3 regions of the Pseudomonas sp. MHK4 genome follow, and region 1 is predicted to be linked to each of the others. Evidence: riboswitches for the same ligand, from Rfam matches in the RefSeq annotation. Region 1 holds a riboswitch; each other region holds the start of a gene.

What was found. A riboswitch is a leader RNA that binds a small molecule or an ion and turns the genes downstream of it on or off. The one in region 1 is predicted to bind cobalamin.
Region 2: it holds a riboswitch for cobalamin, as region 1 does, so the genes downstream of both, ACYP2Q_RS00575 (ABC transporter substrate-binding protein) here and cobW (cobalamin biosynthesis protein CobW) in region 1, are expected to answer to the same signal.
Region 3: it holds a riboswitch for cobalamin, as region 1 does, so the genes downstream of both, cobO (cob(I)yrinic acid a,c-diamide adenosyltransferase) here and cobW (cobalamin biosynthesis protein CobW) in region 1, are expected to answer to the same signal.

What each region holds. Positions count from the first base shown of each region.
Region 1 covers NZ_BAAIAK010000006.1:99,021-108,524, forward strand. Annotated here, with positions in the region: gene cobN (cobaltochelatase subunit CobN) at 1-1,405, opposite strand, end outside; gene cobW (cobalamin biosynthesis protein CobW) at 1,409-2,476, opposite strand; cobalamin riboswitch at 2,576-2,787, opposite strand; cobalamin riboswitch at 2,883-3,108, shown strand; gene ACYP2Q_RS16925 (CbtB domain-containing protein) at 3,230-3,421, shown strand; gene ACYP2Q_RS16930 (CbtA family protein) at 3,433-4,137, shown strand; gene ACYP2Q_RS16935 (cobalamin biosynthesis protein) at 4,134-4,547, shown strand; gene cobM (precorrin-4 C(11)-methyltransferase) at 4,630-5,376, shown strand; gene nfuA (Fe-S biogenesis protein NfuA) at 5,519-6,103, opposite strand; gene ACYP2Q_RS16950 (acyltransferase family protein) at 6,161-7,195, opposite strand; gene ACYP2Q_RS16955 (fatty acid cis/trans isomerase) at 7,283-9,504, opposite strand, start outside.
Region 2 covers NZ_BAAIAK010000001.1:110,308-119,811, reverse strand. Annotated here, with positions in the region: gene ACYP2Q_RS00590 (outer membrane beta-barrel protein) at 1-482, shown strand, start outside; gene ACYP2Q_RS00585 (hypothetical protein) at 677-862, shown strand; gene ACYP2Q_RS00580 (DUF1624 domain-containing protein) at 902-2,074, shown strand; cobalamin riboswitch at 2,108-2,302, shown strand; gene ACYP2Q_RS00575 (ABC transporter substrate-binding protein) at 2,441-3,454, shown strand; gene ACYP2Q_RS00570 (FecCD family ABC transporter permease) at 3,451-4,467, shown strand; gene ACYP2Q_RS00565 (ABC transporter ATP-binding protein) at 4,464-5,255, shown strand; gene ACYP2Q_RS00560 (OprD family porin) at 5,278-6,612, shown strand; gene ACYP2Q_RS00555 (trimeric intracellular cation channel family protein) at 6,721-7,329, shown strand; gene ACYP2Q_RS00550 (GFA family protein) at 7,437-7,832, shown strand; gene ACYP2Q_RS00545 (LysE family translocator) at 7,889-8,503, shown strand; partial or broken gene ACYP2Q_RS00540 (peptidase C39 family protein) at 8,500-8,829, opposite strand; partial or broken gene ACYP2Q_RS00535 (CorA family divalent cation transporter) at 8,828-9,208, shown strand; gene ACYP2Q_RS00530 (potassium transporter Kup) at 9,222-9,504, opposite strand, start outside.
Region 3 covers NZ_BAAIAK010000002.1:156,992-166,495, forward strand. Annotated here, with positions in the region: gene ACYP2Q_RS05670 (AI-2E family transporter) at 1-114, shown strand, start outside; gene hda (DnaA regulatory inactivator Hda) at 312-1,016, shown strand; gene ACYP2Q_RS05680 (C40 family peptidase) at 1,244-1,891, shown strand; gene ACYP2Q_RS05685 (C40 family peptidase) at 2,056-2,592, shown strand; gene ACYP2Q_RS05690 (O-methyltransferase) at 2,611-3,264, shown strand; gene ACYP2Q_RS05695 (PQQ-dependent sugar dehydrogenase) at 3,396-4,709, opposite strand; gene ACYP2Q_RS05700 (hypothetical protein) at 4,777-5,361, opposite strand; cobalamin riboswitch at 5,506-5,740, shown strand; gene cobO (cob(I)yrinic acid a,c-diamide adenosyltransferase) at 5,824-6,435, shown strand; gene ACYP2Q_RS05710 (cobyrinate a,c-diamide synthase) at 6,432-7,793, shown strand; gene bluB (5,6-dimethylbenzimidazole synthase) at 7,790-8,440, shown strand; gene cbiB (adenosylcobinamide-phosphate synthase CbiB) at 8,437-9,345, shown strand; gene cobD (threonine-phosphate decarboxylase CobD) at 9,338-9,504, shown strand, end outside.

The sequences.
Region 1 (9,504 bases):
CTTCGGGCAAGGCATTGAACATGCGCAAATAGTCGTCCATCGCCAGGCTTTGCTGGCACGGACGCTGGTCGAGGGTGTCGAGGTCGTTGCTGACGCCGCCGAGCAACTGCTGGATCAACGCAGTGCCGCTGTCGGGCAACTTGGCTGGCAGCGGATACCCTTCTTCATGCAGCGCCCGCAGGATATTCAGCGCCGCAGCCGGGGTATCGAGCCCGACGCCGTTGCCGATGCGACCATCGCGGGTCGGGTAATTGGCCAGGATCAGCGCAATGCGTTTTTGCCCGTTGGGCACCCGCGCCAGCTCGATCCAGCGCCGTGCCAGTTGCGCGACAAAGTCCATGCGTTCCGGCTGCGCGCGATAGCAGACCACGTCGGACTGACTGCGCTCGCTGCGCCAGGCCAGGTCCTTGAAGCTGATCGGCCGGCTGATGATGCGCCCGTCCAGTTCCGGCAACGCAATGTGCATCGCCAGGTCCCGCGGGCCGAGACCCTGTTCACTGGCGCGCCAGCCCGGTTCGTTGTCCTGGGCGCAAATGGCCTGGATCACCGGGATATTACGGCGAAACGGTCGCAAATGTGGTGCTTCAGGGCTGGATTGGGCGAAACCGGTGGTATTGAGAATCACCCCTGCCTCGACTTCATCCAGCCAGTCCTCGACCACGCAAAGGCAGCCGGGCTCTTTCAAGCTGGCCAGCGCAATCGGCAACGGGTTAAGCCCCGCCGCCTGCAAACGCTGGCAGAAAACATCGATGAAAGCGGTGTTCGCCGCCTGCAAGTGCGAGCGGTAAAACAGCACCGCCGCCACCGGTTGACCGGTCTGCCAGTCGGCTTGCCAGTCACTCAGTTGCGCGGGGCTTTTTCGCGGGTGGTAAATCGCCGTGCGCGGCAGGGTTTGCGGCTCGGCCCAGGCGTACTCGCGATCCAGCCAGCGATTGGCCAGGCAGCGGAAAAAGTCGAGGGCATTGCCCATGCCACCCTGGCGCAGGAATTGCCAAAGGCGGTCGCGATCCTCAGGGCCCACGGTGCTGAGGTCGCTGAGCTCCGGGTCCGGGCGATCATCGCCAGGCACCAGGATCAGCTGCACGCCGCGCTGCGACAGCTCCACCAACCGCTCGACGCCATAACGCCAATAGGCAATGCCGCCGTGCAGCGAAATAAGGATGACTTTGGCGTGGCGCAGTACTTCGTCGACATACAGATCGACCGACGCATGGTTCTGCACCTGCATCGGGTTGGCCAGGCGCACGCTCGGGTAATCGTCGGGCAACTGCTGCGCCGCTTCGGCAAGCAGTGCCAGGCTGGAGTCGCCGCTGCACAGGATCACCAGCTCGGCGGGGGTTTGTCCAAGGTCGGCAATGTTGTCGTCCGACACGAATCCGCCGGGCTGGGTCCTGAGCAGGTGCATGGGTTACACGCTGAGCGCGGCGCGCAATTGCGCTTCGAGCGTTGTTGCATCCAATGCCTGGCCGATCAACACCAGGCGCGTGGTGCGTAGTTCTTCAGCGCCCCACTGGCGGTCGAAATGTTTGTCGAAACGAGTGCCCACGCCCTGAATCAGCAGGCGCATCGGTTTGTTCGGGATCGCCGCGAAACCCTTGACGCGCAGGATGCTGTGCTCGACCACCAGTTGGGTCAGCGCATCCATCAGCAGGCTTTCGTCGGCTTGCGGCAGTTCGATGGAGATCGAATCGAAGGCGTCGTGATCGTGGTCATCATGATCCTCATCGTCGTGGTGGTGATCGTGATGGCTGTGACGGCTGTCGATGTGTTCTTCGGAACCGGCGCCGAGGCCGATCAGCACGTCCAGCGGCAGGCGACCGCTGCTGGCTTCGATGACTTTCACCGCAGGCGGCAATTCTTCGGCGACTTCCAGGCGCACACGGGCCAGGTCTTCCGGGCTGATCAGGTCGGCCTTGTTGAGGATCACCAGGTCGGCGCTGGACAACTGGTCGGCGAACAGCTCGTGCAGCGGCGATTCGTGGTCCAGGTTCGGGTCGAGTTTACGCTGGGCGTCGACCTGGTCCGGGAACGCGGCGAAAGTACCCGCCGCCACAGCCGGGCTGTCGACCACGGTGATCACCGCATCAACGGTGCAGGCACTGCGGATTTCCGGCCACTGGAAGGCTTGCACCAGCGGTTTGGGCAGGGCCAGGCCGGAGGTTTCGATCAGGATGTGGTCGAGATCGCCGCGACGGGCCACCAGTTCGCGCATCACCGGGAAGAACTCTTCCTGCACGGTGCAGCACAGGCAGCCGTTGGCCAGTTCATAGACGCGGCCATTGGCTTCATCGATGGTGCAACCGATGGAGCACTGCTTGAGAATTTCGCCGTCGATGCCCAGTTCGCCGAACTCGTTGACGATCACCGCGATGCGGCGGCCCTGGGCGTTGTCGAGCATGTGCCGTAGCAAGGTGGTCTTGCCCGAGCCGAGGAAGCCGGTGACGATGGTGACGGGGAGTTTGGCCAGTGTTTTCATCGGATGCCCTTTGGCAAGGTGGCGGGCATACGGGACGAGAACCGGCCACGCACAAGCGCGCCAGAAGCGTTCGCCACCGGATCACCCCGCCCGGTTGTAGTGAGAATCTGTATCGAGGCAGGTCTCCTGGCTGACGGTGTGCTGGCCTTGGAGCCTGGCATTCGCTGCGCCTTCCCGCGGGCTCGGACTTGAGCGTGCAGTGGCGTGGCAGCGAACATCACCGTTCACAGTTGCGGGGGCAGCCGCGGCATTGACCGCGTTCCCTTCTTAGCTTCGACAAGCGCCGAAGAACCTCGAAAGCGCAAGGCTACGCATGGTAATGGGGCGGGTCAATGTTCACATGAGATTGACTCGGTTCCAAGTTGAGAACGCTTGCCAATTGACGCGAATCCCTCACCCATGCTCTCCTACGCACCTTGTTACGGGTGCCCTTCACAGGGTGAAACGGGAAACCGGTGAATCATGTGCTTTACTCTAAAGCCATGTCAGTCCGGTGCTGCCCCCGCAACGGTAAGCGAGCGAAGCGTCAGATCCACTGTGCCAATGCGGCATGGGAAGGTGACGCTTGCAGGTCAAGGCTAACGCCTGCGCCCCTCGTGAGCCCGGAGACCGGCCCGCAACACAAAGTGACCAACACGATCACTGAATCAACAAACCCGCGGTGGGCGGGCGCTGTTCGGACTTCTGCGCGCTCGCTCGTGCGGGGTCCTGCCTGCGCTCTTATTCCCCGCTGACAGAACAGAGGGAAGCGCCATGTCGATCATCAGTAGCACCGGCCACAGCACCACCAGCAGCACCACTACCCTGTCCCAACGCCTGACCGCCGCTATTTGCGCGTCGATCCTCGGCGCGTGCCTTGTTTATTTCGCCGGTTTCTCGCACATCGAAGCCGTGCACAACGCCGCTCACGATACCCGCCACAGCTCCGCATTCCCGTGCCATTGAGACCTGCCGACATGATCAAGCGTATTGCGCAAACCGCAGGTTTCACCGGGCTGCTGGCCGCCCTGCTGCTGACGCTGCTGCAGAGCTTCTGGGTTTCGCCGCTGATCCTGCAGGCCGAAACCTACGAAAAATCCGAACCTGCCGCCGTTGCAGTCCACGAACACGCCGCGGGCGTCGCTGCCCACACTCACGACGCCGAAGCCTGGGAGCCGGAAGACGGCTGGCAGCGCGTGCTGTCGACCACGGGCGGCAACCTGGTGGTGGCAGTCGGTTTCGCCCTGATGCTCGCCGGCCTCTATACCTTGCGCGCGCCGACCAAAACCTCCCAGGGCCTGCTCTGGGGCCTGGCCGGTTACGCCACCTTCGTCCTGGCGCCGACCCTTGGCTTGCCGCCTGAGCTGCCGGGCACCGCGGCGGCGGATCTGGCGCAACGGCAGATCTGGTGGATCGCAACCGCAGCGTCCACCGCAGTCGGTATCGCCCTGATCGTATTCAGCCGTCACTGGCTGATGAAGGTCCTCGGCGTGGCGATCCTCGCCGTCCCCCATGTAATTGGCGCACCGCAACCGCAAGTGCATTCGATGCTCGCGCCAGAAGCCCTGGAAGCCCAGTTCAAGATCGCTTCGCAGCTGACCAACGTGGCGTTCTGGCTGGCCCTGGGTCTGATCAGCGCCTGGTTGTTCCGCCGCAAGAGCGACGGTCAATACCACGCATGACGGATCTCAGCACAGCGCCGACCCTGGTGGTCGGCCTGGGCTGCCAGCGCGGCTGCCCCGTCAGTACGTTGCGGGCATTGCTCGACCAGGCATTGCAAGCGCACCAAATCGAACTGCATCAGATCAAGGCCTTGGCCAGCATCGACCTGAAGCGCGGCGAACCGGCCCTGATCGAACTGGCCGAACAGCTTGGGCTGCAGATGATGTATTTCAGCAGTGAGCAACTGGCAGGTTATCAACCCCGACTCAGTCACCATTCGGACATCGCCTTTGAACGTACCGGGTGCTATGGCGTGGCGGAAAGTGCCGCACTGGCCCTGGCCGAACAACTGGCCAATGCCCCGGCCAAATTGCTGATCCCGCGACAGAAATATGCCCAGGCCACCCTGGCATTGGCCGGCGCCGCGTAAAATCCCCGATAGTCCACGCATTCGATCATGAGCAATCTTCATCTGAAGCCTGCCTTTCCCCTATTTCCAACAGGAACCGACGATGACCGTCTACTTCATTGGCGCAGGTCCCGGCGACCCCGAACTGATCACCGTCAAGGGCCAGCGGCTGATTCGCAGCTGCCCCGTGATCATCTATGCCGGCTCGCTGGTGCCCGCCGCAGTACTGGAAGGACACTGCGCCGAACAGGTGGTCAACAGCGCCGAACTGCACCTGGAACAGATCATCGAACTGATCAAGGCCGCCCACGCCAATGGCCAGGACGTGGCCCGCGTGCATTCCGGCGACCCGAGCCTGTATGGCGCCATCGGCGAGCAGATTCGCCATCTGCGTGAACTGGATATTGCGTTTGAAATCATTCCCGGCGTGACCGCAACGGCCGCCTGCGCGGCGCTTCTGGGCGCGGAACTGACCTTGCCGGACGTGTCACAAAGCGTGATCCTGACTCGCTACGCCGACAAGACCGCGATGCCCGCCGGAGAAGAACTGGTCAGCCTGGCGCAGCACGGGGCGACCATGGCGATTCATCTGGGGGTCAATCACCTGGCAAAAATCGTCGAGGAGCTGCTGCCACACTACGGCGCCGATTGCCCGATTGCGGTGATTCACCGGGCGACCTGGCCGGATCAGGATTGGGTGGTGGGAACGCTTGAGGATATTGCCGGGAAGGTCGAAGCCAAGAGGTTTCGGCGTACGGCGTTGATTCTGGTGGGTCGGGTATTGGGCAGCGAGCATTTCAGCGAGTCGTCGCTGTATCGTGCGGGGCATGCACATTTGTATCGGCCATAGGGCCTCATCGCTGGCAAGCCAGCTCCTACAGGTGACCACGTTCCAATGTAGGAGCTGGCCTGCCAGCGATGAGGCCATTGAATTTATCCCATAAAAAAACGGCGCTCACGGGGCGCCGTTTTTTCTTTTCGCAGCGAACACCTTAGTAGTAGGCGTTTTCTTTCTGCGTGTGGTCGGTCACGTCACGCACACCCTTGAGCTCGGGAATACGCTCGAGCAAGGTGCGCTCGATGCCTTCCTTCAAGGTCACGTCGGCCTGGCCACAGCCCTGGCAACCGCCACCGAATTGCAGCACGGCAATGCCGTCTTCAACTACGTCGATCAGGCTGACCTGGCCGCCGTGGCTGGCCAACCCCGGGTTGATCTCGGTTTGCAGGTAGTAGTTGATGCGCTCGTTGACCGGGCTGTCGGCGTTGACCATCGGCACTTTGGCGTTGGGCGCCTTGATGGTCAGCTGGCCACCCATGCGGTCGGTGGCGTAGTCGACCACGGCATCGTCCAGGAACGCTTCGCTGAAGTGGTCGATGTAGGCGGTGAAGCTTTTCAGCCCCAACGCCGTGTCTTCGGGTTTTTCTTCGCCCGGCTTGCAGTAGGCAATGCAGGTTTCGGCGTACTGGGTGCCAGGCTGGGTGATGAAGACGCGGATGCCGATGCCCGGGGTGTTCTGCTTGGAGAGCAGATCAGCCAGGTAATCGTGGGCGGCGTCGGTGATGGTAATAGCGGTCATGGAAACTCCTCGCAGGCTTGGACGCAGTTTACGCCAATCATCGCGCCGGACAAAGTCCTAGTATTTTTGTCGGGAAAGAATCGGGGTAGCCTCAACTGGCGATTCACCGTCAATCCAGACTTTAAGCCGCCGATAACTGCTTTTTTCCACCCATTCATAACTTGCCCACGATCCCACTCCGATGGTCACGACACAGATTGCGAACATGACGTAGGAATCGATCCCATAGCGCTGTGCGACAAAACCGCCGGCGGATAACACCAGCACATGCATCAGGTACACCGAGTAGGAACAATCGCCCAGTAACTTGAACAATCTGTTGTTCGCGAAAAACCGCTCGAGCGACATGCAAGCCATGACCAGCACCGCGCTCGGCAAGCCCCAGGCCAGCAACCGTGGCTGCGGGGCTGCGTGATAGATCACCATCAGCGCGCCGACGATGCCCAGCAACGGCAACCAGAGCCCGGGCTTGATCCAGCCACTGCGGTAGATCATGCCAATGGCGATCCCCAACAGAAACTCATAAACAATGCCCGAGCGATAAAACTCGCTGACCCAGCCATATCCCGTCCACGCCTGGCATACCGCAAACAGCAAGGCCGCGACAATCAACAACCGGACCTGCAAGCGAAACAGCAGCGCCCAGGCAAACAGCACGTAAAACAGCATTTCATAGTTGAGCGTCCAGCCAACATTAAGCGTCGGATAAATACCGTAGCCACCAGGGTTCTGCGTAGGAATAAACAACAACGACAGCAGGAAATGCGACCAGTCGACCGTCTGATCCGGCAACACTGGTTTGGCGAACACGACCAAAAGGGCCATCAGCACCGTATACAGCCAATACGCCGGGACAATGCGAAACAGTCGATACAGTAGAAAGCGACCTGGCGGCAGTGATTTGTTCTCGGTGGACAAGAAAATCACCAGCCCGCTGATGACGAAAAAGATGTCGACGCCCACCGCGCCCTTGTCGATGAACATCTGCCCAATCGGCCCGCGAGCATGAAAGTCGAAGAAAATCTGCATGAAATGGTGGCAAACCACTGTCCAGGCCGCGAGCGCGCGAAGCGCCTGTACTGAAATCAACATCGATGGCCCTCCCAATACTTCAACCCACCAACCCCGTGCAGGATCGGTGGAGCCTATTGAGTCCGACACCAGACCATCGTCAATCGATCAAAGATTCTCGTAGCGATTCATGTCCAGCACGCCCTCTTCCACCGGGTCGGTTTCGTGGATATAGCGGCTCAAATCATGAAAATACTGCCAGAACTGCGGGTGACTGCGACGGATGCCCCAGCGTTCGACGATTTTCTCGAAGCGGTTGGCAACCTTGGCATTCTCCATCGCATCGACGAATTCCGGGACTTGATCAGCGGGAATGTTGAACATGAAATTCGGGTAACTGCTGAGAACTCCAGGAAAAATCGTGAGCGTATCGAGCCCCGGCTGGTAGCGCAGCGACTCACCGATCAGGAACGCCACATTGCTGTGTGCGCGGTTGCGCAGCAGGCTGTAGATCACACGCTGTCCGCTTGCGGTCTCGACCCGCAGCATGGTCGCTTCCGGCAGTTGATCGATGACCTTGAGGCCGGCCGCCGGACGGGAGGCCAGGCGACTCAACGCCTGCTCAGCCGCCTGCAGGACCGGATCGATGTTCGGCCGCGAACAATAGGCACCGTCGCAGCGATTGATCGGATCAGGCTTGGCATTCAGCTCGCCGTAGCGCGCCAGCAACTGCATGGCGAAGTCGCGCTTGGGGTCCTGCTCATTGAGTTTCAGCGCCGTCGACGTGTCGTCGTCGATGGACTCATAGTCCAGCCACATCTTGAATTTGCCGCTGTTCTGGTACCAGTCGTCGAGGTAACCCTCCCGCGAGTCAGCCGGCATCAGGCGCAGGAAATTCTGTTCGGCGCCATTGCGGATCAGGTCGAAATACAGGCGCGTCTGGGCCTGATGGGACACATTGCCGAACACGTCGAAATTCACCGCCAACTGGTAATAGGTGCGCTCCAGCAACGGAAAGTCGAACAGCCACATGGTCTGCGGCACGTCGCCGATCAGGCCCTTGGTCACCGCGGCGCTGTCGAAATGGCGGAAGATGCTCAGCAGTGCGTTGTCGTTGCCGGCCCACAGGCTCGACCAGCTTGGCGGCGGCTCATCGGCGTAGCTATCCCGGCGCAGGGCTTCGTATTCGTTGCGTTTGTCGCGGTAGTCGTGCCACAGGCTCAGGACACTGCCAACATCGTCGTTTTGCCCCGGCATCGCCAGCAACGGCGTGGCCTGCCCGCGATAGTTCGGGTCGGTGATGTAGAGGTCGTGCTCCGGCGCCTGGAACAGCGCCCAGAAATTGTCGCGGATCACATCCGTGGCGATCTGCCCCCGGCAGACCGGGCCGCGAATGAAGGTACGGACGAAATACTCGGCGTTGTCGAGCATGAACTGATAACGCGCCTGGGCCGGGATCGCTTCGAAGGTGGCAAACGGATTGGCCCGACGTTCCGGGCCGTAGCCCGGCAAGGCATTGACCTGCCAGTTGCCGTTATAGAACAGGCTTTTGACCCGCGCCATCTTCGCCGCGCCCAGCGGATAGGTGATGTGCGTCTTGTGCACGATCACGCCCTGCACCGGCCATAAGCGGTAATACACCTGGGTGCCGGGGTCGTCATTCGGCCGACGGGTGTTGATCAGGTCGATGGGCTGGCCGGTGGGCGTGCGAGACCGCACCCACTGGAAGAAATGCCCCGGCTCGCCGTCCTTGAAATAGAGGTGCGCAAGAAACCAGTGTTCGAACAACCAGCGCCCGACCAGGCTCTCCCGCGCGCCCGGAGCATTGAGCAGGTTTTCCCACTGCACCACCTGCAATGCTTCTTTTGCGCTGGGCACCAGGGCCTGTTCATCGATGGGTGCACCCGAGGACAGCCAGCGTTGCAACGTCTGGTATTGCTGATCGGTCAGGCCGGTGACCGCCAGGGGCATGCCTTCCCTGGGATGAGTACGGGCATAACCATCGAACTCGTCCGGCGAGGCGCACATGTTGTTGCGATTGAGGCCCAGGACAATGCCCTCGGGCAATTTGGCATTGGGCTGCAACGCATTGCTGTGACCCAGCTCCAGCATGCGCGCCATCAATGCCGCCTGGCTGCCCTGGGCGTCGAGCACCGAATAGAAGCCTTTCTGTTGCCAGGCCCGCTTGCCGAATGCGTCATAGAACAGACGGCTGGGCGCGACCGCCTGGCTGCGATCACCGTCATACACCGGGACTTTCGTCGCGCCACGGGCCGCACCCTCCCCGCTGCCCAGGTTGAGCTGACAGGCGGCGTCGTTGCAGGCGTGGCAGGCCACGCACTTTTCGCTGAAGATCGGCTGGATGTCGCGACTGTAGGAAATACCAGCGG
Region 2 (9,504 bases), on a different contig from region 1:
GCTTCGTTTCACTGCTTTCGTTGTTGTCTTTTCAGGCGCTCGCTGATGATAAAGGTTTATATCTTGGTGCCGGTGTCAGCAGTATTGAAACCGACAAAGTCCATTTGAACGATGAAGACACCAGTTACAAGGTGTTTGCAGGCTATCGACTCAACGGCTATCTGGCCTTCGAAGGCGCCTTCGTCGATCTCGGCCAGTTCGAAGACAAGCATCTGGATTTCGACGGCAAGTCTGTCCAGGCCAGTGCCCATCTCGGCTTTCCGTTGGGAGATCGGGTTCGAGTATTCGGCATTGTCGGTGCCCATGCATGGGATGCTGACGGCAATGCCGCCGATGACGATAGGGGAGTGGACCTGACCTACGGTGCCGGTGTTGAAGTTGATGTATTTCGCAACATCGGAGTCCGTGCTGAATATGAAGTACTGCAGGTCGGTAACATGGACTTGAATCAAACAACGGCGTCGGCTTTTATTCTTTTTTAACCCCTCCTGAATTGAGCGGCCTTGCGGGTCGCTCAACCTCAAGCCTCCATCCTCCCCTGCTTGCCCTATCGATCCTCGCGCAGAGACGGGAAGCCCTGTCACCTTGGCTCCTATCGCAATCACGGAGACTGCGACGGGCGAACGCAGCGGCGTCACTGAAGACACCCACTCGTACATACGCTGTACCCGACCACTTGCTGCGCACCTTCACCACCTACCGTCTGCCAGGTGCTTTCAACAAGCTGACCATTGGCGGCGGGGTCAACTGGCAGGACTCGATCTGCACCTACGCCACCAACCCGGCGGGCAATTCGGAGAAGATCCAGCAGGATGCCTCACCGGACTGGCGGTGGTGTCGTGCTTTTTTTTGCTCGAATTAAATGTTATGTTATATCAATACTTCCTGCCTGCGACCTTCAATGACAAGCCTTGTTCAAAACCCACCCATCACCAACGTTAGCCAACGCCTGATGTCCATCGATGCCCTCCGGGGATTGGTGATCATCTTCATGCTGCTGGATCACGTGCGCGAGACGTTCTTCCTGCACCGCCAGGTCTCCGACCCGATGCTCATCGACAGCACGGAACCCACGTTGTTTTTCAGCCGCACGCTCGCCCACTTGTGCGCGCCGGTGTTCGTTCTGCTCACGGGTCTGTCAGCGTTTCTGTACGGTGAAAAGCACCAGGGCGCCCACGCGGTGTCGACGTTCCTGTTCAAGCGTGGCCTGTTCCTGGTGGTGCTGGAGTTCACCCTGGTGAATTTCGCCTGGACCTTCCAGTTCCCGCCCACCGTGATTTACCTGCAGGTGATCTGGGCGATCGGCATCAGCATGATGGCCCTCGCGGCACTGGCCTGGCTGCCTCGCCCCGTCCTCTGTGCCCTGGGCCTGGTGATCGTTGCCGGGCACAACCTGCTCGACCCCCTGCACTTCCCGGTCGGTTCGGCGCTGCACCTGCCCTGGGCCATTCTGCATGATCGCGGCTGGATCGAATTCTCGGACAGCCTGCGCCTGCGCAGTTCCTACCCGGTGCTGCCGTGGATCGGCGTCATCGCCCTGGGTTACTGCATCGGCCCCTGGTTCGCCCGCCCAGCCTCGGCCACCTTGCGCCAGCGTTATCTGTTGCTGGCCGGGGTCGGCGCCTTGCTCGGTTTCGTCGTCCTGCGCCTGGTCAACGGTTATGGCGAGGCACATTGGCAGGTCCATGCCAGCCCCACGCTCACCCTCATGAGTTTCTTCAACATCACCAAATACCCGCCTTCCCTGCTGTTCCTGGGGCTGACGCTGGGAATGGGGCTCTTGCTGTTGCTGGGCTTCGAGCGGGCCCGGCAACAGAAGTGGATCAGCACCCTGGCGGTCTTTGGCGCGGCTCCGATGTTCTTCTACCTGCTCCATCTTTATGTGCTGAAAGGGCTGTACCTGATCAGCGTGGCGTTGTTGGGTCTGAACCAGGGCGATTACTTCGGGTTCGACGGCATCTGGGCCGTGTGGCTGACCGCCGTGCTGCTGGCTGCGGCGCTGTATCTGCCGGTGCGCTGGTTCGCTGCATTGAAGGCGCGTCGGCGTGATATCGGCTGGCTCAAATACTTCTGATCAGGAGTTGGGTTCGCCTCAGGCGGCATGATCGACTACCATGCCGCCGCCGGTTTCCACATGGGATTAATAGGGAATCCGTGATGCTGCCAACGCATCAAACGGAACTGCCCCCGCAACTGTAGGTGCTGAGCCTGCTCCTGAACTGCCACTGGGATCGAATCCCGGGAAGGCTGGAGCAGGCGATGACGCACCAGTCAGGAGACCTGCCGGCCAAGCAACAATCACTAACCGGCGGGGTGTCCGGGGAGGACATCCTTGTGCGCGCGTCACCCAGGTGACGGGCACTGCACTGCCCTTTCGGCAGCGCTCGATGATGTGTTTCCAGACCCTTGCGCCGTAGACGGTTCAAATGGAGATTGCATCATGCTGCTGCCCCGCTTTGTCGCCCTCGTCACTGGCCTGGGCCTTACGTCCGTCGCCTGCGCCGCACCGACCCATTACCCGCTGACGGTCGAGAACTGCGGCAGCACGCTGACGTTCGCCCACGCCCCGGCACGGGCGGTGACCATCGGCCAGGCCGGCACGGAAATGCTTTTTGCCCTGGGTCTGGGTGACAAGCTGGTCGGCACTTCACTGTGGTTCAACGATGTGCTCGCTCAGTACAAGCCGCAGAACGACAGGATCGAGCGCCTGGCCGACAACGAGCCGAGTTTCGAGTCGGTGATCGGCAAGCGTCCGGAGCTGGTCGCTGTCGAGCTTGAGTGGATGGTCGGTCCGCAAGGCGCCGTCGGTACCCGCGAACAGTTTCATGAACTGCAGATTCCCTCCTATCTGATGCCCTCGGACTGCGAGTCCAAGGACAACCTGGTCGGCGCCGACGGCACCCGTCTGCAGCCGTTTCGGATTGAAAGCATTTACAAAAGCGTCACCCAGCTGGGCGAGATCTTCGATGTCCAGGCGCGTGCCCAACAGCTGAACGCGCAGCTGCAGGCCAGCCTGGCCAAGTCCATGGCCCTGGTGCAAGGCAAAGACCTGAAGCACACCAGCGCGCTGGTCTGGTTTTCCAGTGCCAGCCTGGACATCGACCCCTATGTCGCCGGGCACAAGGGCATTCCCGACTTCATGCTCAACACCCTGGGCGTGCGCAACGTGGTGCAGTCCGACGAAGAGTGGCCAACCGTCGGCTGGGAAACCATCGCCAAGGCCAACCCGACTTTCCTGGTGATCGCGCGTATGGATCGCCGGCGCTTCCCCGCTGACGACTATCAAAAGAAACTGCAATTCCTGCACAGCGACCCCGTGACCCGCAACATGGACGCGGTGAAGAACAACCGCATCATCATCCTCGACGCCATGGCCATGCAGGCCAGCCTGAGAACGTTCGATGGTCTCGAAGCGCTGGCCACCGCCCTCCACGGCTACGACCTGCCGCAATGACCAGGACGCTGATTCGCACACTGCTCGCACTGGTGATATTGCTTCTGGCCGTGATCGCCGGTGTGGCCATCGGTGAAACGCACATTGAACCGGCGGTGGTGTTCCAGGTGCTGGCCAACAAACTGTGGTCGGCAGGCTACGCCCTCGATCCCATCGACCAGGGCATCGTCTGGAACTACCGCCTGACCCGCGCGCTGGTGGCGGCGGCGTGTGGCGCGGGACTGGCGACCTGCGGGGTGATCCTGCAATCGCTGTTGCGCAACCCGTTGGCCGATCCCTACCTGCTGGGCATTTCCGCAGGGGCCTCGACGGGCGCGGTGCTGGTGGCGTTGCTCGGCTTTGGTGCCGGCGCGATTTCGATGTCGGCCGGGGCGTTTGCCGGGGCCGTTACTGCCTTCGCCGTCGTTGTGTTGCTCGGCCGTGCCAGCGGTTCGCCTGGCAGTACCTCGCAGATCATCCTGGCGGGGATTGCCGGGTCGCAACTGTTCAATGCGCTGACGGCGTTTCTGATCACCAAGTCGGCCAGTTCGGAGCAGGCTCGCGGCATCATGTTCTGGTTGCTGGGCAATCTCAGTGGCGTGCGCTGGCCATCGGTGTGGCTGGCGGTACCGGTTGCCCTCGCGGGTCTCGTGGTTTGCCTGTGGCACCGGCGTGCGCTGGATGCCTTCACCTTTGGCGCGGACTCCGCGGCCTCACTTGGCATCGCGGTACGTCCCGTGCAATTTCTGTTGATCGGTTGTGCCGCCCTGGTCACGGCGGTCATGGTGTCGATCGTCGGCTCCATCGGTTTCGTTGGCCTGGTCATCCCCCATGCCGCCAGGCTGTTGCTGGGCACTCGGCATACGCGCCTGCTGCCGGCCAGCGCGCTGGGTGGCGCGGTGTTCCTGATTGCCGCCGATGTGCTCTCGCGCACGCTGATCAAGGGCCAGGTGATTCCGGTGGGAGTGATCACTGCGTTGGTCGGCGCGCCGGTGTTCGCGCTAATCCTGGTCGCTCGCAGGAACGCCCGATGAATGCGCCTGCGCCTGTTCTCCACGACCCCGTGCTGAGTTGTTCCGGTCTCGGATTCTCGATCCGCGATGCCGAGTTGCTGCACGACATTCACCTCGACATTCATGCTGGCGAGACCCTGGGCCTTGTGGGACCCAACGGTTCGGGAAAGTCCACGCTGCTCAAACTGCTGGCCGGCGTGCGCAGCCCCAGTCGGGGAGCCATCCATCTCAACGGTCACTGCCTCAAGTCACTGTCACGGCGAACCATCGCGCAAACCCTGGCGGTGGTTGAGCAGCAAGCCGACACCCTGGATGCGATCAGTGTGTTCGATGCCGTCGCCCTGGGCCGAACGCCGTGGCTGTCGGCCCTGAGCCCGTGGTCGGCGGCGGACGATGGCATCGTCCATCAAGCCTTGCGCGACGTGGATGCGACTCATCTGCGCAAGCGCACCTGGCGCAGCCTCTCCGGCGGCGAGCGTCAGCGCGTGCATATCGCTCGCGCCCTGGCCCAGCGCCCGAGCATCCTGTTGCTGGACGAGCCGACCAATCACCTGGATATCCAGCACCAACTGGCGATCCTGCAGGTGGTTCACGCATTGCCGGTGACCAGCGTGATTGCACTGCACGACCTCAATCAGGCGCTCACCTGCGATCGTTTGGCCGTGCTGGAAAAGGGCCGCCTGGTGGCCCTCGGCAAACCGCTTGAGGTGCTGACTCCCAAGCGCCTGCTGGACACCTTCGGCGTCCATGCGCACTACCTCATCGACCCCTTTGACGGCGCGCAGATCCTGCGTTTGCGTTCATCCTGATTCGTTTGTGGACTCCCAGAAAATGCCTCCCCGATCCGCCTTTCTCCTCGCCTTGGCCAGTCCGTTCACCCTGGCTGATTCGGCTCAATCGCAATCCAATGGCTTTGTCCAGGACAGCGCCTGGAGCCTGCTCAACCGCACGGTCTACGACCATCGCGAGTACCGTCATGGCGCTCGCAACAGCGCTGCGCGCAATGCCTACAAGCCGCGTGACGAGCGAAATGGCTACGCTGAAGAATGGGCCTACGGGCTGATGGGGACGCTGCAATCAGGCTTCACCCAGGGCCTGATCGGGGTGGGAGTGGATACCCATGCCTATCTCGGCACACAACTCGACAGCGGCGGCGGCCGCGCCGGGAAAGCGCGATTGCTTGGGCTCGACAACCAGGGGCATCCCAAGGACGAGTTCAGCCGCGGCGGTGCCGCGCTCAAACTGCGCCTGTCATCGACAGTGCTGAGCTATGGCGAGCAGCGCGTGAAAACGCCCGTGTTCAGTTCCTCCGATAGCCGCCTGCTGCCGGAAACCGCCACCGGCCTGTTCCTCTCCAGCAACGAGTTCGCGGCACTGAAGCTGGTAGCGGGACACTTCACCGACAGCACCGATCGAAATGCCAGCAGTCATGACCAGGGCCTGGTGGTCAACTACTCCAACGCCGTGAAAGGCAAAACCTTCGATCTCGCGGGCATGGTCTTCACACCGGCGAAGAACCTGAACCTGAGCCTCTATTCATCGCGCTACGAGGACACCTGGAACCAGCACTATCTGGGCAGCACCTTCCTCCAGACGCTGGGTGAAAAGCGCTCGTTGGCACTCAACCTGAACCTGTACCGCACCCTTGATAAGGGCAAGTCGTTATCCGGCAGGATCGACAATACCACCTGGAGCCTGATGTCCACTTACACCCAGGGCCCCCACGGCTTCAGCCTCGGTTATCAGAAAGTGGATGGAAACACGCCGTTTGATTACGTCACCCGTGGCGCGATTTTCATCAGCAACGCCGTGCAGCTGTCGGACTTCAACGCCCCCCATGAACAATCCTGGCAGGCTCGCTACGATCTGGACATCACCCCTTGGGGATTGCCGGGCCTGTCCATGGGCGCCGCCTATGTCCGTGGCAGCCAGATCGATGGCAGCCACGTCGACCCGCAGGGCGGCTACGCCTGGCTGGGTTATGGCCAAGGCGGCAAACATTGGGAACGTGACCTGGAGATGCGCTATGTGGTGCAAGGTGGCGCGGCGAAAGGCACCACCTTGTCGCTGCGACACAACGTGCATCGGGGCAATACCGCCCAGGCAGAACTGGACACGGACCAGATACGCCTGGCTGTCGAATACCCTCTGACAGGCAGGTTGTGAAAAGGTCGGTTATCGTTGTGACAATCGCAGATCCGCTCTCGCACTGATTTACACTCAGGAGGCTGCTCGAACGAAGCTGATGCAGGGAACGTGAATAAGGAATAAAAAATGTCTTATTTCCAGCAAATGTTAGGCATTGCCGTGTTTTCCATCACCGGCGTGTTGGCGATCAAGAAAGCCGACGTGGATTTGTTTGGTGCCATCGTACTCGGCATCATCACCGCCATTGGGGGCGGCACGATAAGGGATCTGCTGCTGGATCTGCCGATCTTCTGGATCGCCGACTTCAATTACATCTGGGTTGCCCTGTTCGCTGCGCTGTTGGCGTTTTTTTGCACGCAACGACTGCAACGACGTTACCGCATCCTGCTTTATCTCGACGGTCTGGCGGCTGCGCTGTTCGGTTTGTCGGCCACCGAGAAAGTCATGGCCTTGCAGCTTGCTGCCCCCCTGGCCGTGATGATGGGCGTGCTGACCAGCATCGGCGGCGGTATCGTCCGGGATGTCCTGGCTGGACGGGTTTCACTGCTGATGTCGCGGGAGATTTACGCCACGCCCATTCTGTTGGGCTGCACCCTCTACGTCCTGTTGCGAGACGTTTTCCCGACCATCTGGGTCGCCGGCTGGATTGCCTTGACCTTCACCTTCGGCTTGCGGTTCCTGGCCATTTACAAGCACCTGCAGATGCCGGCAATTTTTTCAACCAAGCAGGGATGATTCATCGATAAGGTGGCGAGTCGAGCTACGTCGAACTTGCTGCGTAGCAAACTGCACAAACCAGGCTGACCCTGATCTGCGCACGGTGACAAAACAGGAGGATTGAAATGAAAGGAAGCTGCGCTTGTGGGGCTGTGGGTTATGAGATCGACAGTATCGATATGCCTATCAGCCATTGTCATTGCAGTACCTGCCGCAAGACCCATGCCGCGGCTTATGTCTCCACGGCTGGCGTGTTGAGAGAGCATTTTCGATGGACTCAAGGCCTGGACGCGTTGCGGGCTTTCGAGTCATCGCCCGGGAAGCTGCGACATTTCTGTTGCCACTGCGGATCGCACCTTGCCGCTGAGCGTAGCGGTTCAGCCGCGATGATCGTGCGCGTGGCCACCCTGGACGAGGAGCCTGGCGCCAGGCCCGAGTACCACATCTGGACGGAGCAGGATGTGGCGTGGCTGGCTGGGGAAGATCTGCCCAGATACCCGCAATGGCAGCCTGGACGATAATGGCAACATTGCCTGGCCCTATCACCTCTGCATGACAGTCACCCGCGAGGAAGCACATGATCGATAGCTCTGCCGTTTTGACGGTTTTTCTGGTCTACCTGGCCGGTGTCGTTATCCCCGGGCCCAATTTCGTCGCCGTGGTCCATAAGGCGGTGGCGGCTACACGGTCGCAAGCCCTGGCCCTGGTGGCGGGTATCGTTCTGGTCAACCTGTTCTGGTCCACCTGTGCCATCGCAGGTCTCGGCATCGTCTTTGCTGCGCTGCCCTGGGCTGCGCTTGTGGTGAAAGTCCTGGGGGCCGCCTACCTGATGTGGTTCGGATTGCGTCTGCTGATCAACGCGGGGAAGCATGCACCCGGCCGGCCAGAGGATGCCATCGCCGGTAGTTGCAGGCAGTCCTTTATCCAGGGGGTGGTGACCAACATTGGCAACCCCAAGTCCATGGCCTTTTATGCCGCGGTTTTTTCAGCCGCCGCCCCCACCCACGTCTCGCCAGGCACCTTTGCGTCGATGCTGGCGGTTGTCGTGGTGGTGTCGATGGCCTGGTATGGCATGGTCGCAATCGCCCTTTCGCAACCCAGGATTGCTGGCGCGTATCGAGGGAGGAAAAAAGCCATCGATCGACTGTGCGGTGGGTTGATTTTGTCCCTGGGGATCCGTCAGCTGGTTTAGCCATCTTGCGATGGGTGCCGGGTTTGCGCTTCCTCGCGTGCATAAAGCGTCACTGAGGCGCGCAGCTTGTTGCCGCCGAAAGCGCACATCTTGTCGAACGCCTTGTGGCTGACGGGAAGATGCTGGCAGTCGAGTGCCTGACGGTGCTGACTGCGATCGATGTCCGGGTCATGCAGGTAGACGAAGTCTTCATCGTAGTCAGTGACGATGACCCAGTGCGGGGCCCTGGAGCGCGTCAGGCGGTAGCTGCTGATCAACACCAGGGCCTGGCCGCCGGCCTTCAGCGTGTGAGCCAGGTCCAGCTGGTGGCTGCTGACCTGCTCCAACCATGCGGAAAAAGAGCACTTCAGCGCCGAGGCGATCGCGCTGATCGACGATCTGCTCATCGAGAACATCCAGTGCAACAAACAGGCGGAGATCTACTCCAGGGTGTTTGCCGGCCTGATCGATGCACGCGGCAACTTGATGAACAACACCATGAACAACCTGCTGCGCAAACTGACGTTGATCAACGTGGTTTTCCTGCCGCTCAACCTGATCGCCAGCATTGGCGGCATGTCCGAGTTCAGCATGATGACGTCCGCCATCCCCTGGTGGGTGGCCTATCCGCTTTTTCTCACGGGAATGCTGGTTTCCGGGGGGCTGATGGTCGTTGCGCTCAAGCATCTGACCCGGGGCTCATCCAGCATGACGGGACCGCATTGAACGCTTGGGATCATTACATCTCAACCTGTGTGCCCAGCTCGATCACCCGGTTCAACGGCAACTTGAAGTACTTCAGATTGCTGTTGGCGTTCTTGAGCAAAAACGCGAACAGGCTTTCACGCCAACGGGCCATACCGATGCGATTGGTCGGGATCACTGTTTCCCGGCTGAGGAAATAGGTCGTGCGCATCGGGCTGAAATCCAGCTCGGTCAAGTGGCACATACTCAACGCCAAGGGGACATCAGGCTCCTCGATAAAACCAAAGTGCAGGCTGACCCGGAAGAAGCCTTCACCA
Region 3 (9,504 bases), on a different contig from region 1:
GGCATTTTACTGGCGTTGCCAGTGGCGGCGGTCGTGATGGTGCTGCTGCGCCATGTGCATGATTTGTATAAGGATTCTGATATGTACAGTGGTGTTGACGATCCAGAGCTGTAGACGGGGTCACGGGCAGCCCGGGTAGACCCCGGCGGGCTGCCCGCAGCGCCAAAGAATCTGTCATAAAACCGGTGCGCTAACGCAAACCTTTGATTTTGCTTGTGGTCTGTCGCATTGTGCGGTCGGCTTCACGGGTATAAACTTCGCAAACTTTACACAGAGGCCACTAACGGTTCCTTTGGAACTGTTCAGTCAGCATGAAACCGATTCAGCTGCCCCTAGGTGTGCGTCTGCGTGACGACGCCACCTTCATCAACTACTACCCAGGCGCCAATGCCGCTGCACTCGGCTATGTCGAACGTCTGTGCGAAGCCGACGCCGGCTGGACCGAAAGCCTGATTTACCTTTGGGGCAAGCACGGGGTAGGGCGCACGCATCTGTTGCAGGCCGCGTGCCTGCGTTTTGAACAGATGGGCGAACCGGCGGTGTACCTGCCGCTGGCCGAGTTGATGGATCGCGGCATCGAAATTCTCGACAACCTCGAGCAATACGAACTGGTCTGCCTGGACGACCTGCAGGCGGTGGCAGGCAAGGCTGACTGGGAAGAGGCGTTGTTCCACCTGTTCAATCGGCTGCGTGACAGTGGTCGGCGTCTGCTGATCGCCGCATCGACTTCGCCGCGTGAGCTGCCGGTAAAGCTGGCGGATCTCAAGTCGCGCCTGACCCTGGCGCTGATCTTCCAGATGCGCCCACTCTCCGATGAAGACAAGTTGCGCGCCCTGCAACTGCGTGCGTCACGTCGCGGCCTGCACCTGACCGACGAAGTTGGACACTTTATCCTGACCCGCGGTACCCGCAGCATGAGTGCGCTTTTCGAACTGCTTGAGCAACTCGACCAGGCCTCCCTTCAAGCCCAGCGCAAGCTGACCATCCCGTTCCTCAAAGAGACGTTGGGCTGGTAGCCAAGGCCCCGTAAATCCAAGGCCCGCGGCGATATATCAAAAATTTCGGACGGCAAAAAATCCGCTTTTCTGCGCAGCGCAGACTGCGTAAGTGTCTAGAATGGGCTTTAGCGCTTAGATGTCAGCGAGAAACCAAGAAGTCACAAAAAGTTCGATTGAATTTGCAAATGAGGATGATAGCGGGCATAGTCTCGGCTTCTTGACATTAATCAGCCACGGTCGTGCCCATGCTAAATCGCTTTGCACCCCTCGTGCCCCTCGCACTCGTTACCCTGTTGTTCGGTTGCGCTGCCCACACGCCAGTGTCCGAGCAAGCACATCAACAGCAGGTTCAAAATTCCGCTACCGCCCAGTCTTCCGCGCTTTATCAGCAAGCGCTTGAACAGGAAGAAGCGGCCACCGAAAAAGAACTGGCCAGCTTTGCCAACGGCAAGTCGTACCAGCTTCCGGTCCTGGCCGACAGCATCCTCGAACGCGGCATGTCCCTGATCGGTACCCGTTACCGTTTCGGCGGTACCTCCGAAGCTGGCTTCGACTGCAGCGGTTTCATCGGTTATCTGTTCCGTGAAGAAGCGGGCATGAACCTGCCACGCTCTACCCGCGAAATGATCAACGTGGACGCACCGCTGGTTTCGCGCAGCAAGCTCGAGCCAGGCGACCTGTTGTTCTTCGCCACCAACGGTCGTCGCGGTCGTGTGAGTCACGCCGGAATCTACCTGGGCGACAACCAGTTCATCCACTCCAGCAGCCGCCGCAGCGGCGGTGTGCGCATCGATAGCCTGGGCGACAGCTACTGGAGCAAGACCTTCATCGAAGCCAAGCGTGCTCTCGCGATGGCGCCTGCAGCGACTCCAATCGTCACTGCCCGCAAGTAAGCGTACTTTTCGTGAGGCGAACTTAAAGTCTTACTTGAAGTTTGGCTGATAAGCGCTAAAATTCTGATCATGAATGATGGCAAACCGCCTGCGTACTCCGCAGGCGGTTTTCTTTTCTGCACTCGCGCAGAAAAAAGCCGCAGCCCTGATCAGGATGCTCTGCTATGACGATGTCGGCCCGCCTCGCAATCATGCTGTTCGCAGCGCTGCTCAGCGCTTGCGCCAGCCGTACCCCGCCACCCGCGCCAGTGGTGCGCGCACCCATCGTGTTCGGTCCCGCCCAGGCCTTTTCTCCGGAAGCGGAAGACGTACTGTTTCGCGCGTTGGGGTTGGTCGGTACGCCTTATCGCTGGGGCGGCAATACACCGGACTCCGGATTCGATTGCAGTGGCCTGATTGGCTACGTCTACCGAGACGTTGCCGGAATTTCCCTGCCGCGCACCACCCGCGAAATGATTTCCATGCAGGCGGCCAATGTCGGCAAGGAAGGCCTGCAAACCGGTGACCTGATTTTCTTCGCCACCAATGGTGGCTCCCAGGTCAGCCATGCCGGGATCTATGTCGGTGAAGGGCGTTTCGTCCATGCGCCGGCCACGGGTGGCACGGTCAAGCTCGACAGCTTGTCCAAGGCTTATTGGCAGAGGGCCTACCTGAGCGCCAAGCGTGTACTGCACCCCGAGCATCTGGCGCGCAATCCGTAATCGCCAGAGGGAGTTGTCATGACCGCCCGCACGCTCAACCTCGACGATTCGCTCTATCAATACCTGCTCGACGTTTCCCTGCGCGAAACGCCAGTGCTCAAGCGCTTGCGCGACGAAACCCAGGCGCTACCCATGGCGCGCTGGCAGGTGGCTCCGGAACAGGGGCAGTTTCTCGCCTTGCTGGTGAAGCTCATCGGCGCACGGCGTGTGCTGGAAGTCGGTACCTTCACCGGATACAGCGCCCTGTGCATGGCGGCGGCATTGCCGGATGACGGTGGGCTGATCTGCTGTGACATGCCCGGCGACTACAACGCCACCGCCCGCCGCTATTGGCAGGAGGCCGGTCTGTCCGGGCGCATCGATCTGCGATTGGCGCCGGCGCTGGAAACCCTGGGCAGTCTGGACGAGCCAGGCCAGTTCGACCTGGTGTTCATCGATGCCGACAAGGCCAATTACCCGGCCTACCTGGAGCATGCGCTACGGCTGTTGCGTACCGGCGGGCTGGCAGTATTCGATAACACGCTGTGGAGTGGTCGGGTGCTTGAGGGTAACCCCGAAAGCGCCGATACCCGCGCTATCCAGGCGCTTAATCGTGCCTTGAAGGATGACGCGCGGGTGGATTTGTCGCTGTTGCCGTTGGGGGATGGCTTGACGCTCTGTCGTAAACGCTAAAGATCGCATGCATCCTGCAGGAGCGAGCTTTCTCGCGAAAAACCAGAGAGCACCGCGGGGTGTCAGGCTCCCCGCGTCATCGTTGACCTCCATCGCGAGCAAGCTCGCTCCTACAGGTGTTTGTGTGCAGGTCATTGCACGGCTGACACCCGCCACACCTTGTTCCCCACATCATCGGCCACCAGCAAATCCCCTTGCTGATCGATCACCACGCCCACCGGCCGGCCCATGGCCTTTTCCTCGTCATTCAAAAAACCGCTGAGCACCTCCACCGGTTGTCCGCTCGGCTTCCCGGCGCTGAACGGTACGAATATCACTTTGTAGCCGCTGTGCGGCTTGCGGTTCCATGAGCCATGCTGGCCGATGAAGGCGCCTTCCTTGAACTGCGCCGGCAACGTGTTGCCTTCGGCAAACGTCAGGCCCAGTGAGGCCGTGTGCGGGCCGACCGCGTAGTCCGGGGCAATCGCCTTGGCCACCAGGCCGGGGTTTTGCGGTTCGACGCGAACATCGACGTGCTGGCCGTAATAGCTGAATGGCCAGCCATAGAAGGCGCCATCCTTGACCGAGGTGATGTAGTCCGGCACCAGGTCGCTGCCGATTTCATCGCGCTCGTTGACGGCCGTCCACAGCGCACCGCTTTGTGGCTCCCAGGCCATGCCGTTGGGGTTGCGCAGGCCTGAAGCGAAGATCCGGTGGTTGCCGGTGGCACGGTCCACTTCCCAGATAGCCGCGCGTCCTTGTTCCTGGTCCAGGCCGTTTTCACCGACGTTGCTGTTGGAACCCACCGTCACGTACAGCTTGCTGCCGTCCTTGCTGGCGATGACGTTCTTGGTCCAGTGGTGATTCAGGGTCCCACCTGGCAGGTCGACGACTTTGATCGGTGGTGACTTTATCGCCGTGTCGCCCTCTACATAGCGAAAGCGCAACAGTCGGTCGGTGTTGGCCACGTACAGGTCATTACCGACCAGGGTCATGCCAAAGGGCGAGTTGAGGTTTTCCAGGAACACCGTGCGGGTTTCGGCGATGCCATCATGGTTGCTGTCGCGCAGCAGCGTGATGCGGTTCGGGCTTGGCACGGAGGCACCGGCGCGCCCCATGACTTTCTTGGTGATCCAGCCCTTGATGCCTTTGTTGTCATCGGGTTTGGGCGGGGCGTTGGTTTCGGCGACCAGCACGTCGCCATTGGGCAGCACGTACAGCCAGCGCGGGTGATCGAGGTTCTCGGCAAATGCGCCGACCTGGGTGCCACTGGCCGCCACGGGTTTGGCGCCGTCCGCCCAGCCGATGGCCGGGGCGATGTTCATCGTCGGAAACAGTGTCTTGTTGGGTTCCGGGAGCTTGGGGGATGGCCCGATGCCGTCGGTGACTTGCAGGCGGGCGGATTCGCCACAGGCGGCGAGCCCTCCCGCCAGCGCGATAACGAAAACCAGCTGGGACGTGCGCATTGCTGACCTTCCCTATGAATGAGGTGACTTAAATCATAGAGAAGCGCGGCGGCCCGATGGTTCAACCTCAGCCGCGAGCTTCCTTGAGCAGCAGGGCAACACCGGGGTGGTAGTGACCGGCTTCGTTGCGCAATTTGCGATAGGCATAAGGGAAATACCAGGCCACGGCGCAGCTGTGCTCCTTTTGCAGGTCATCGACCATGTCCTGCAGTTCTTCCGGAGTAGCACCTTGCTGGCTCTTGTGCGGTGCGACGAACAGGCAGCCGATTTTCAGGTCGCTGGCGTAGCTGATTTTTTTCGCGTCGCTGGTGATGTCCAGAAGGGCCTGGGTCAGGTTCAGGCTGTTGACCCGTGGCCAGCGTTGCGTGGTCTGCAGCCAGGCGCGCGCTTCGGGCGTGGCGATAAACAGATCCGCGCGGCCGTTGCGTTCGCCTTCTTCGGTCTGTTTACGGGTGGGCGATTGTTGCAGGGTGATCATCTCGGCCATCCAGGCCGCGGCGGACAGCAGGCCGAGGTTGGCTTTTTCGTCGAGCCAGTAGGGCGTCTCGTTGTCGCCGCGCACGGCGTTGTAGCGGTCGATACAGTCGAACCAGCGTTCCAGGACCGGACGCAGGAATTCCAGTTTCGGATTGCTGATGATCATGCCTTGCATGGGGTTCACCCTTGTTATTGTGTTGTGGCTATTTGATATCACTGCCGTGAGTGTGGCACAAGATTGACGTCACTTTATTGAGGGGTGGCAGTTATTCGTTGCGCCACCGCGTCTTCAATTGACGCTCCACCCCCAACCCTCTAACCTTCGCCGCTTGTTTCAGGTGCTCTGTGACTTGGGTCGACAGAGTGAAACAGGGAAGCCGGTGAGTTGAGCGCTTCAGTCGATGAAGCCCTGCGATCCCGGCGCTGCCCCCGCAACGGTAAATGAGTGAAAACTGCGTCTGAAGCCACTGTGTCGATCGTTGATGCGGGAAGGCGCGCAGTCCGGCATTACGCCGCTCATGAGCCCGGAGACCGGCCTGATCCATCCAAGCGGCATCACGGTGGGCGATGCCAGGCTTCTTGCCGTCTATTCTTGTGCCTGCCCGCCGTTAATCCTGCCTCAACGGAGAGCTCCCCCATGTCTGATACCCCTGATCGTGACGAACGCCACCTGGCGCGCATGCTGCGCAAAAAAGCCGTGATCGACGAACGCATCGCCAATTCCCCGAACGAATGCGGCCTGCTGCTGGTGTTGACCGGCAACGGCAAAGGCAAGAGCAGCTCGGCCTTCGGCATGCTTGCCCGTGCCATGGGGCACGGCATGCAGTGCGGTGTGGTGCAGTTCATCAAGGGGTGCAACAGCACCGGCGAAGAGTTGTTCTTCCGGCGCTTCCCCGAGCAGGTGCGTTTTCATGTGATGGGCGAGGGCTTCACCTGGGAGACCCAGGATCGCCAGCGCGACATCGCGGCGGCCGAAGCGGCCTGGGCGGTGTCGCAGCAACTGCTGCGCGACCCATCGATCGGCCTGGTGGTGCTGGACGAACTGAACATCGCCCTCAAGCACGGCTATCTCGATCTCGATCAGGTGCTCAGTGATCTGCAGGCGCGTCCGCCCATGCAGCATGTGGTGGTCACCGGTCGCGGCGCCAAGCCGGAGATGGTCGAACTGGCTGACACCGTCACCGAAATGGGCATGATCAAGCACGCCTTCCAGGCCGGTATCAAGGCGCAAAAAGGCGTCGAGCTGTGAATCAACCTCGACATTGCCCGGCGGTACTGATTGCCGCGCCGGCCTCCGGCCAGGGCAAGACCACCGTGACCGCCGCGCTGGCCCGCTTGCATCGCAACCAGGGCCGCAAGGTGCGGGTATTCAAGTGTGGCCCGGATTTTCTCGACCCGATGATCCTCGAGCGCGCCAGTGGTGCGCCGGTTTATCAACTGGACATGTGGATGGTCGGCGAGCAGGAAAGCCGTCGCCTGTTGTGGGAGGCCGCCGCCGAGGCTGACCTGATCCTGATCGAAGGCGTTATGGGGCTGTTCGACGGAACGCCGTCCAGCGCCGATCTGGCGCGGCATTTCGGCGTGCCGGTGCTCGGGGTGATCGACGGCACGGCCATGGCCCAGACCTTTGGCGCGCTGGCCCTGGGCCTGGCGCGCTATCAGCCGGACTTGCCGTTTGCCGGCGTGCTGGCCAACCGCGTGGGCACCCTGCGCCATGCGCAACTGCTCGAAGGCAGCCTGACCGAAGGCCTGCGCTGGTACGGCGCCCTGTCCCGGGAAACCGGGATCGAGTTGCCGAGCCGCCACCTGGGCCTGGTGCAGGCCAGCGAGTTGAACGACCTGGACGTGCGCCTCGATGCGGCGGCCGACGCCCTGGCCAGCAGTTGCGAAGTCGCGCTGCCACCGGCGGTGACCTTCGCCGCGCCGGATGTGATCGCGGCCGAACCGCTTCTGGCTGGCGTGCGTATTGCCGTGGCCCGTGACGAAGCGTTTGCGTTTACCTATGGCGCCAGCCTGGATTTGCTGCGGGCGATGGGCGCCGAGCTGCGGTTTTTCTCGCCGATCCGTGACGCTGGTTTGCCCGAGGCAGACAGCTTGTATCTGCCGGGTGGTTATCCGGAATTGCACCACGTAGCGCTGTCGCAGAACACCTCGATGCTGGCGGCGATCCGCGCGCACCACGCGGCGGGCAAACCCTTGCTGGCGGAATGTGGCGGGATGCTTTATCTGCTCGATTCGCTGACCGATGTCGAGGGTACGCGCGCGGAACTGGTCGGCTTGTTGAAGGGCGATGCGGTGATGCAAAAGCGCCTCGCTGCATTGGCGTTGCAAGCGGTGGAGCTGCCGGAAGGTTCGCTGCGTGGGCACACTTATCATCATTCTCTGACCACCACCGAACTGACACCGATTGCCCGTGGCTTGAGCCCTAACGGCGGGCGCGGGGCGGAGGCGGTTTATCGTGAGGGGCGGATGACGGCCTCTTATGTGCATTTTTATTTTCCGTCCAATCCATCGGCGATTGCTGCTCTATTTGTGCCCGACCTTGAAGCCGCCATCGCGAGCAAGCTCGCTCCTGTAGGAGCTGGCTTGCCAGCGAAGAGGCCATGACCGACAACGCCTTCTGCGAAGCCGAACGCGATGCGGTCTACCGCGCCATCGCCGAGCGCCGCGACATGCGTCACTTCGCTGGCGGCACCGTCGAGCCCGAATTGCTACGGCGCCTGCTCGAAGCCGCGCATCAGGCGCCGAGTGTCGGCCTGATGCAGCCCTGGCGCTTCATCCGCATCAGCGATCGCGCCTTGCGCAGCCAGATCCAGGTCCTGGTGGAACAGGAGCGCGTGCGCACCGCCGAGGCCCTCGGTGAGCGCACCGACGAATTCATGCAGCTCAAGGTCGAGGGCATCAACGACTGCGCCGAAGTACTGGTCGCCGCGCTGATGGACGATCGCGAGCGGCATATCTTCGGTCGTCGGACCTTGCCGGAAATGGACCTGGCCTCGTTGTCCTGCGCAATCCAGAACCTCTGGCTGGCGTCCCGCGCCGAAGGGCTGGGCATGGGCTGGGTCTCGCTGTTCGAACCGCAAGCCCTGGCGGACCTGCTGGGCCTGCCGCCGGGTGCCAAGCCCCTGGCGATTCTCTGCCTGGGACCGGTCAAGGCCTTTTATCCGGCGCCGATGCTGGTACTCGAAGGCTGGGCGCAGGCGCGTCCGCTGAGTGAGCTGTTGTATGAAAACTATTGGGGAGTGAGTCAATGAGTGTGGCGTTGTTGAGTATCGCCGCAGTGGCGCTGGATGCGCTGCTGGGTGAACCCAAACGCTGGCATCCGCTGGTGGCGTTCGGCCGATTTGCCGAGCGCATCGAGCAACGTTTCAACGGTGGCGGTCGCGGCTGGCGCAGCCATGGGGTCACCGCATGGGTGATCGCCGTGTTGCCACTGACCCTGTTGGCCACGGCATTGTCCTGGGCACCCTACGTCGGCTGGGTCGTCGAGATCCTCGCGCTCTATTGCGCCCTGGGCATGCGCAGCCTCGGCGAGCATGTCGAACCTGTGGCCAAGGCCCTGCGCAGCGGTAATCTTGAAGAAGCGCGCCAACGCGTGAGTTATCTGGTCAGCCGTAAGACCAGCGACCTGGATGAAACCGCCGTCGCCCGCGCCGCCACCGAATCGGTGCTGGAAAACGGCAGTGACGCAGTGTTCGCCGCCTTGTTCTGGTTTGCCGTGGCCGGTGCGCCGGGCGTGGTGCTCTATCGTTTGAGCAACACCCTGGACGCGATGTGGGGCTATCGCAACGAACGCTTCGAGCGTTTCGGCTGGGCGGCGGCGAAGATCGACGACGTGCTCAACTACATTCCAGCGCGCCTGGTGGCGTTGACCTACGCGCTGCTGGGCAAGACCCGTCTGGCGTTGAAATGTTGGCGCACCCAGGGGCCGACCTGGGATAGCCCGAATGCCGGCCCGGTGATGGCGGCGGGTGCCGGTGCGTTGGGGGTCGAGTTGGGCGGGCCGGCGATTTATCACGGTGAACTGCATCAGCGCCCGCAGCTGGGCGAGGGCGTGCCGGCCGATGCCGACGCCATCGACCGCGGCTGGCAGCTGGTCCAGCGAGGGGTATGGTTGTGGCTGCTGATTTTGTGCGTGGGGGCTGAATTTTATGCTTGAACACGGCGGACGACTGCGCAAGGCGGCGCACGATTACGGCATCGACGAAGCCGAATGGCTCGACCTGTCCAGCGGCCTGGCGCCCTGGCCGTTTCCGGTGCCGGACATCCCGCTGCGCGCCTGGGCGCGGTTGCCGGAAACCGATGACGGCCTGGAGCA